Regions from separate parts of the Salinivibrio sp. VYel1 genome, predicted to be linked through region 2. Evidence: predicted binding sites of a transcription regulator. Region 2 holds the regulator's gene; each other region holds the start of a gene.
What was found. The regulator CRP, encoded in region 2, controls carbon source genes, mostly activating them, when cyclic AMP is high. The targets are predictions, from matches to a motif close to TGTGANNNNNNTCACA.
Positions count from the first base shown of each region.

Region 1 (2,209 bases), on a different contig from region 2:
CATACGCAAAACCGCCTAGGGCGTTGATTTTGTCAGAGATAGCAACGGTAGTGTTGATTGCGATATCACCATCGTCCAGTTTCCATGCACCTTCTGAGTTTTCAGCAAGACCGCTGATGTACTGAACTTCAGTTGCACCAGATGCGTCTACTTTAACGCCGTTTGCGTCATACAGGTTGATGCTTGCTGATGCTGAGCCAGCAGCCAGCAGAGCTGGTACTGCCATTGCTAGAATAGTCTTTTTCATGGTTAATCCACTGCCTTTTCTATTTAGTCATTATGAGTTCCTTCTTGGAACTCTGTTTTATTGTGACTGTCACTCTATTACCAGCAGCAAAAACGCTGCGAAGAACAAAATGCCAGTTCACTGAAACTTCGTGGCTAATCGTGCAGAACATTTGTAGTTCTGTCAACTCGCCGGAAGCGCATTACAATCTAGACAAAAACCGCTTAAAAACAACAATATAGTGATATTTGTTGAACTGAGATCACAGTTTAATTGACTCAACACCCGCCTTTTGATGAAAATAAACAACAAACACTAACAACATAAAACACCAAAAATCACAGTATTTATTGCTTATATTAGAATAAAAAACTAATCAATAGCTTAAATCAGGCGTTTTGTTAATCAAACGGCAGATCAGCAAGATAGCGAAGAATGGTTCAAATTAAATTCGTGACCAAGATCTCATATCTGTAAGGAAATCTTGCAGTTCGCGATCGTTTTCACGTTTTTGCCCCGTGTTATACTAGGCGCCAACCTTTGCAACTCGGACCTGTTGATGCTCAGTCCTGCCGTAAAATCAGACATTCGCGCGTGCTATCAAACGCTACAAGATCAACTTCCCCACTTTATTCCCCGTAAAGCTCAGAACTATTTGGTGGCAGAGCTCGCGAAAACCCTAGCTGGCGATTACGCGCCTAAACGGCGACTATTAGTGGCAGAAGCAGGCACAGGGGTCGGTAAGTCGATGGCCTATCTGATGGGTGCGATCCCGTTTGCACTCAACAACAATAAAAAAGTGGTGATTTCAACTGCGACGGTGGCGTTGCAAGAACAGCTTGCCAATAAAGACATCCCGTTTTTTCATCGCATCTGCCCCAAACCGTTTGATTTTATTTTAGCCAAAGGGCGTCAACGCTATTGCTGTGCACATAAGCTCAGTGCGGTAGCGGACATGGAAAGCATTCAAGGGGCGCTATTTACCCAAAAACCCAAGCGCAGCGAGCAATTATTACTCAACGATCTCTACGCTGCGCTGAATCGGGGTAAGTGGGATGGTGACAGAGACAGTTGGCCAAAACCCATTGCTGATCATCTTTGGCAAGCCATCGCCTCTGATAAGCACACTTGTCATGCCGGTTTGCCCGCCCACCGTGCTTGCCCGTTTGCTAAAGCACGAGAGGCGATGGATAAAGCGGATGTGGTGGTGGTGAACCACAGTTTGCTGCTCGCCGATCTCGAACTCGGCGGCGGAGTGATCTTGCCCGAGCCGGAGCAATGCCTGTATATGATTGACGAGGCTCATCACTTGCCCACTGTCGCGCGAGACTTTTCTGCCGCCAGTGCCAGCCTGTTGGGTGTGGTCAGCTGGCTGGAAAAGCTCAATCAAGCGACGACCAAGTTGGGGAATACCGCTGATATTAAGCGCGCACATCGGTTTGTGGATAGCTTGCTAGACGCGATTCAAACCTTAATCCCAGGCTTACGCGAGGTTAAACAACAGCTCAGTCAATTGCCGCTCAACGATGATGGTTGCTACCGCTTTGCTGATGGCGAGCTCCCCGATGCGCTTACCTCACCCAGTGAGCAACTCAAAACGGCGAGCAAAAAAGCCCATCAGGCATTGGGAAAAATTCATGATTTGATCAATGAGCGTCTGAAAGAAAATGACATTTCGGCAAAACTGGCTGATCCGGCGCTCGCGGAAACGGCTTTTTTCCTGCAACGGTTAGAAAATTTAGAAAAGGTGTGGACCTTGATGGCTCAACCTAATTCGGATAAAGGCGCCCCCTTGGCACGTTGGGTGCGAGCGTGTCGCGAGCGCGAAGGCGACCTTTGGATCCATGTCTCCCCCTTGGAAGTGGGTTGGCGTTTAGACCAAATGCTCTGGTCCCGTGCAGCCGGGGTTGGCCTATTTTCCGCGACCTTACGTGCACTCAACCGGTTCAGTTATTTCTGCCGTCAAGTGGGCTTGAGCGAAAC
Region 1 is NZ_RSAM01000002.1:140,401-142,609, reverse strand. It holds gene EHW58_RS03250 (porin) at 1-247, opposite strand, end outside; gene dinG (ATP-dependent DNA helicase DinG) at 786-2,209, shown strand, end outside.
Region 1: dinG (ATP-dependent DNA helicase DinG) is a predicted target of CRP. The motif match lies at 679-694, and genes of this name have one in related genera.

Region 2 (2,209 bases):
GTGACCAAGGCACCGGGAAGTACCGCCGCTACTTACATACCTTTGATGAAGCGGTGCCCTATAACCAAATGCCTGGTACCTTCACGCCATGGCAAGACTTGGCCGACAATACCAATGTATTGTTTTACGAAGGATTGCACGGCGGCGTGGTCGACGGTGACGTCAACGTTGCGCAGCACGTCGATCTCTTGATTGGTATGGTCCCCATCGTCAACTTAGAGTGGATTCAAAAATTTGTCCGCGATACGCGCGATAGAGGCCATTCTCGTGAAGCGGTGACCGACTCGATTGTGCGCTCAATGGATGATTACCTGCACTATATCACCCCGCAGTTTTCTCGCACCCATATCAACTTTCAGCGCGTTCCCACGGTAGATACCTCAAACCCATTAAATGCCAAAGGGATTCCGTCTTTGGATGAAAGCTTTGTGGTGATCCGCTTTCGTGGCATGAAAAACGTCGACTTCCCTTATCTGTTGCAAATGATCACTGGGTCGTTTATGTCGCGCCATAACACCTTAGTGGTGCCGGGAGGAAAAATGGGCTTTGCAATGGAATTGATCATCCGTCCATTGATTCAGCAATTGATAGAAAAAGGCAAGATTGGCTGAGGCGTAGCGCATTCATGATGTATTACTTCTCAAGCCGTGATCTTAGCCACGTTTTTGCCAGTTTTTTAGGCGGTTGGCCTAGATCAAAATCAAGAAATCACCAACAAAAAAAGATACACTCTTGTTAACATACAGTGAGCTTGTAGCCCGCGTTCAGACTTCGTATTCTGTGCAATGATCTGATGGGTTACCCCTCAGACAAAGATAGGACGTTGTTGCCGGGCAACACATGCAGAGGAAATAAGTTATATGGTTCCAGGAAAACCTCAAACAGACCCTACACTCGAGTGGTTCCTTTCACATTGTCATATTCATAAGTATCCGTCGAAAAGCACGCTTATCCATGCTGGTGAAAAGGCGGAGACCTTGTATTACATCGTGAAAGGGTCTGTGGCCGTACTGATCAAAGATGAAGAAGGCAAGGAAATGATCCTGTCTTACCTTAACCAAGGTGACTTCATCGGTGAGCTCGGGCTTTTCGAAGAAGACCAAGAGCGCACTGCTTGGGTACGCGCCAAATCACCGTGTGAAGTGGCAGAAATTTCATTCAAAAAGTTCCGCCAGCTTATCCAAGTGAATCCTGATATCTTGATGCGCTTGTCCTCACAAATGGCGCGCCGCTTGCAGGTAACGAGCCAAAAGGTGGGGGATCTTGCCTTCCTGGACGTCACAGGGCGCATTGCACAAACCCTATTGAACTTGGCGAAGCAGCCTGATGCCATGACGCATCCTGATGGTATGCAGATTAAGATCACCCGTCAGGAAATTGGCCAAATCGTTGGCTGCTCACGCGAAACAGTGGGACGTATCCTTAAAATGCTGGAAGAGCAAAACCTCATTTCCGCACACGGTAAAACCATCGTGGTATACGGCACACGCTAATCGCGCCGCTCTCTGTATCACCAACCGACGCCCTGGCGTCGGTTTTTTATCTCCATTATCTGGCAAGCACGCGGATTGCTTCTACACTCAAAACGACATGGTTAACATAAAATTAACAAGGTGTCGTTTATGAAAAAACTCATGGTTACCCTCACCGCCTTCGCGCTCTCTGTGTTTTCAGTCCATGCTGCGTCCAATACGACGATTGTCCACCCCGAGCCACGCGCCGGCTCGGCGCTTGATCTCTATGCCATTGAGCTCATCGAGTTTCTTGCCGAAAAGTCGGGAGGATCTGTTACCTTACAAGCCTTTGACGGCCAAATTGGCTCTCAATCTCGTAAGGTGGAAATGCTCAAGCAAGGCAAGCTCACCGTCGACTGGCTTGGTGCCGACCGTACACTGGAAGCTGAATTGATCCCCGTTCGCTATCCCGTGTTTCGTGGCTTACTCGGCCACCGCCTGTTTATTACCAACCAAGCCACCGAGCCCCAACTTGCTCAGATAAGTAGCGCGAGTGACTTGCAGTCTCTGACTATGATTCAGGGACAAGGTTGGGCCGACGTCAAGGTGCTTAACTCAGCGGGATTTCGCGTACGTGAAATATCGAGCTTTGAAAACATTTTCAAAGTGGTTGATACGGGCCGGGCCGATCTCTTCCCTCGTGCCTTGATTGAGCCTTTTAGTGAATTAGCCGAGCGGCCGCAATACGGTAATCT
Region 2 is NZ_RSAM01000007.1:32,100-34,308, forward strand. It holds gene EHW58_RS08140 (phosphoribulokinase) at 1-611, shown strand, start outside; gene crp (cAMP-activated global transcriptional regulator CRP) at 861-1,493, shown strand; gene EHW58_RS08150 (ABC transporter substrate-binding protein) at 1,623-2,209, shown strand, end outside.

Region 3 (2,209 bases), on a different contig from region 2:
ATCCAACCTTTCTCTCGCGTGAGTGACGCTGGACAAGGGATCGACAGTGTCTCGCTGACTTCGCCAAGGGTCAGACCGGCGAGGGCGAGCGCACGCTCCATCAATACCTGCTCGGATGCGGGGGGCTGTATCACTGTGCTGGGATCCTGCTCGTTACGTTGAGAGCGTGCATTATCAAGAACTGCTGTATTGGCTGCAAGTCGATCCTACCCTTGATGATCCTATCCGTACGCTTGTAGTTATCCACAGATGAAGGATGATTGATAGGATTCCTGACTGTCATGATCAAATATACAGTACGTAAAGGAGGGTGAAAATGTGAAAAATCGCGAACTTGCCGTTTTTTTGCGCTATTGGTGTGGATAATTTTCTGATTGGTGGATCTTTAAGCGATCTGTGTGTATTTGACGATCGCTCGATCTTAAAAAAGATCCTTTTGTTGTGACGCGTATTTAATTAACTGATTATTAATATATTTATTGTTTTTTGGCTCGCTTTTAATTCTATGACGCGATCCTTGATCGTTCGAGAAGTGAACTTTTTCTAGGCTTCTTCACAAATCTATCCACAGAAAGCGTGAATAAATGTGCGCAAACTCTCATTGCTATGTTTATAACTTCCTGTTAGGAGCTGAGTTATCCTCAGATGACGACGAGTGCGCAAAAACAACGCTCAATCCACAATGTTTGTTTACCCTTCACCGCTTTTTGTGAAAAAATCAGGTTCAGTAGAGATTTATCATTGAGGTCGTCCAGTGATTGATGGCGATGGCTATCGTCCCAACGTGGGGATAGTAATTTGTAACGGCCACGGTCAAGTTCTCTGGGCTCGTCGATATGGTCAGCATTCATGGCAGTTTCCACAAGGTGGCATCGATGATGGGGAAAGCCCTGAACAAGCGATGTACCGGGAATTGTATGAAGAAGTGGGGCTGACTAAAAAAGATGTACGCATCTTGGGGACTAGTCGACATTGGCTACGCTACAAGTTACCCAAACGCCTTGTGCGCTGGGATTCCAAGCCCGTGTGTATCGGGCAAAAGCAGAAGTGGTTTTTGCTCAAACTTGAATGTGACGAGTCACGCGTTAATGTCTCGCGCGGGGGGACACCAGAGTTTGATGGCTGGCGCTGGGTGAGCTATTGGTATCCAGTGCGGCAAGTGGTGGCATTTAAGCGGGAAGTGTATCGGCGTGCGATGAAAGAATTCGCGCCACTTGCGATGCCGTTTAAAGAACGCAAACCTCGGCGTCGACACAAGCGAGGATAAATGTAAGGAGAGATTGGGTGCTCACGCAGTTAAGGAATATTGTGCAAAGTGTGGCGGCGTCTTCAGATCTTGAGCAGGCGTTACACACCTTGGTGCAACAAACTTGCGTGGCGATGCGTACCGAGTGCTGCTCCGTTTATCTTGCCAATGCCGAACACCAACAGTTTGAGCTTATGGCAACACAAGGCCTCGACCCTTGTGCACAAGTGTCGATGGCATTTGGCGAGGGCTTGGTCGGTGTGGTGGGTCAGCGTGCTGAGCCTTTAAATTTGGCGTACGCGCGCAAGCATCCCGCGTTCAAACCCTTCCCCTCCACCGGCGAAGATGCCTTTCAATCCTTTCTTGGCACGCCCATCATTTATCGCAAAAAGGTGTTGGGTGTGCTGGTGGTGCAACAACATCAACCCCGCCAGTTTGATGAGAGCGAAGAGTCCTTTCTCGTGACCTTAGCCGCGCAGTTGGCCGTGGTGTTTGCGCATGCCGATGCCCAAGGTGGCTGGCAGGGAGCGCCGTCTCCCGTGTTGCTAGAGGGAATGCCTGCGTCGCCGGGCATTGGGATCGCACAAGCATGGTGTGATGACTCTCAACCGCGGCTTGAAGAGGTGGCGCCTGCTTGCCACCTAGATACACAAGGTGAACTCGACAGACTGGACGCGGCGATTGACGATGCCAGTACCGAGTTTCGCCGTCTGCGTAAACGCTTTGATAAAGAGCTGCAAAAAGACGCGCTGGCGATTTTTGATTTGTTTGTTCATCTGCTTAACGATCCTATGCTGCGTGAAGACATGACAGTACGGGTCCAACAAGGGGATGCCGCCACTTGGGCGGTGAGACAAACGGTTGAAGCCTTTTCTGCCCGTTTTGCCGCGATGGATGATCCTTACCTAAAAGCCCGAGCGGGCGATGTGAAAGAGTTAGGACAGCGGCTGCTTTACTTTTTAA
Region 3 is NZ_RSAM01000010.1:93,557-95,765, reverse strand. It holds gene mutH (DNA mismatch repair endonuclease MutH) at 1-131, opposite strand, end outside; gene rppH (RNA pyrophosphohydrolase) at 755-1,267, shown strand; gene ptsP (phosphoenolpyruvate--protein phosphotransferase) at 1,285-2,209, shown strand, end outside.
Region 3: rppH (RNA pyrophosphohydrolase) is a predicted target of CRP. The motif match lies at 586-601, and genes of this name have one in related genera.

Region 4 (2,209 bases), on a different contig from region 2:
TCCCAGCCCAGACGATAATCATCCAGCAATACGCGCATCAGCTCAGGAATAGCGATGGTGGGGTGAGTATCGTTCAACTGAATGGTTTCGTAGTCTGGCAATGCGGCCAATGCATGCCCTGCCTCTAGATGACGACGGAGAATGTCTGCTACAGAAGCTGCACTGTGGAAATACTGCTGCATTAAGCGCAATGTTTTACCCGCATCGTGGTTATCGTTGGGGTACAAGACTTTGGTCAAATTCCCTGCATCGATGGCGGATTGCTGAGCCTGGGTATAGTCACCGTCATTAAAGGCATCAAGGGCAAACGGCGTTAACGCCCGTCCTTCCCATAAGCGAAGCGGATAGACCGTATTGCTTTGATAACCCACAATCGGCAGATCCCAGGGCATGGCCTGAATTGTCATGCTCGGCACCCACTGACGGTACGTGTGCCCTGAGTCCTCAATCACCTCTACATGGCCATAAAAGCCAATGGTTTGCGCTAAGTCAGGACGTACCACTTCCCACGGGTAACCTTCAGGCTCACGCCACGCATCCGGTGCTTCTTGTTGTGCGCCCTCTTTGAATGACTGGCGGAACAAACCATATTCATAGTGCAAGCCATAGCCGACCGCAGGATACTGTTGGGCCGCCAATGAATCCATAAAACAAGCGGCGAGACGCCCCAAGCCGCCATTGCCCAAAGACGGATCACGCTCTTGTTCAAGTAAATCCGTTAACCCGAGGCCAAGCTCACTCACGGCATCGGCAATCGCATCGTACAAGCCCATGCTAATTAAATTGTTGCCGGTTAACCGACCAATCAAAAACTCGAGGGATAAATAGTTAACACTTTTAGCTTGTTTAATGGCTTGATCGTGTTCAGTGGCTACCAGATCACTCGTGGTATGTTCGGCTAATGCACGGCCCAGTGCGAGGTACCAGTCGCGCAGCTGAGCGGTGTCTGGTGCGTGACCTAACTGGGTTAGGTGTTGAACCATACTGATTTTAAACGCACTTTTATCAAACGCATGTTGCTGTTTTGGTGTCATGTCGTCGCTCTCGATAATGGAATGAAACCTTGATGGTTATTCATCTTGCCCAACCCGAGCACGGCAAACATCCTCCCACGTCATGCTCATCAAAGGAGGAGACCACAGGGCGTAGAGAGCCAGGTCACATAGCAATAGTGAGCCGCTTCTCATCAAATCCATGAGCAGCCCTTTATCGAGTGACCTAAGTCACGCTATGAAACAAAAAAGGGGCTACGTCCACGGTGAAAAACATCGCTTTCCTTTTGTGATTTTTGTGCGCTAACGCAAATTAAGCCCTAATAAACCGAGATAGATGTGTATCCCAACCATTAAAAAGGCCAACAATATGACGCTTAAGTGATATAAATCACAATTAAAAGGCGTAGCTGCACTAAATTGGGGCATCCGTTAAGAGATCAGGGATAGATCATAGTTTGTGCGTTTGAAGTTACATACACTGCAATCAGGACAGAGGTGCGCACCAAAAGGGTCGCACCGCATTTGCAGTAAAGGACAGTGTCTTATGTGGATCCCATCAAAGCTGACTCGGCCTGGACGGCTTTATAACGCGATATTACGCCCGCGTGTGCTCGATATTTTACAACAAGCCCCTCACTATAAGCTGGTGCTGTTTCGCTCTCCGGCCGGATATGGCAAAACCACCATGGCTGCACAATGGCTCGCGGATCAATCCAATGTCGGCTGGTTTAGCATTGATGATAGTGACAACGACAGCTTTCGCTTCATTAACTACTTACTGCAAGCGCTGCACCACGCTACCCAAGAGGGCTGCGCCAACACGATAAAGCTGGCGGAAAAACGCCAATTCTCATCACTTCGTGCGCTCTTGTCTGATGTCTTTGCTGAACTGGCTGGGTTTCATGCCACTAGCTATTTGGTGTTGGATGACTATCAGCTCATTGATAATGAGGAGATTCATGAGGCGATGCGCTTTTTCATTAAGCACATGCCAGATAATCTCACTTTGGTGGTCACCTCACGCGCCAACCCTCCACTGGGCACCGCGAATTTGCGCGTACGCGACTTGATGATTGAGATCGGCAACGAGCTTCTCGCGTTCGATAACGAAGAAACGACGCGCTTTTTTAATCAACGTGTCGACGATGGCGTGGATGAATCCACGGCGAACGCATTATGCAACTACGTTGAAGGTTGGCCGTCAGCCTTGCAGC
Region 4 is NZ_RSAM01000001.1:118,022-120,230, reverse strand. It holds gene EHW58_RS00540 (glycogen/starch/alpha-glucan phosphorylase) at 1-1,034, opposite strand, end outside; gene malT (HTH-type transcriptional regulator MalT) at 1,540-2,209, shown strand, end outside.
Region 4: EHW58_RS00540 (glycogen/starch/alpha-glucan phosphorylase) is a predicted target of CRP. The motif match lies at 1,213-1,228, and genes of this name have one in related genera.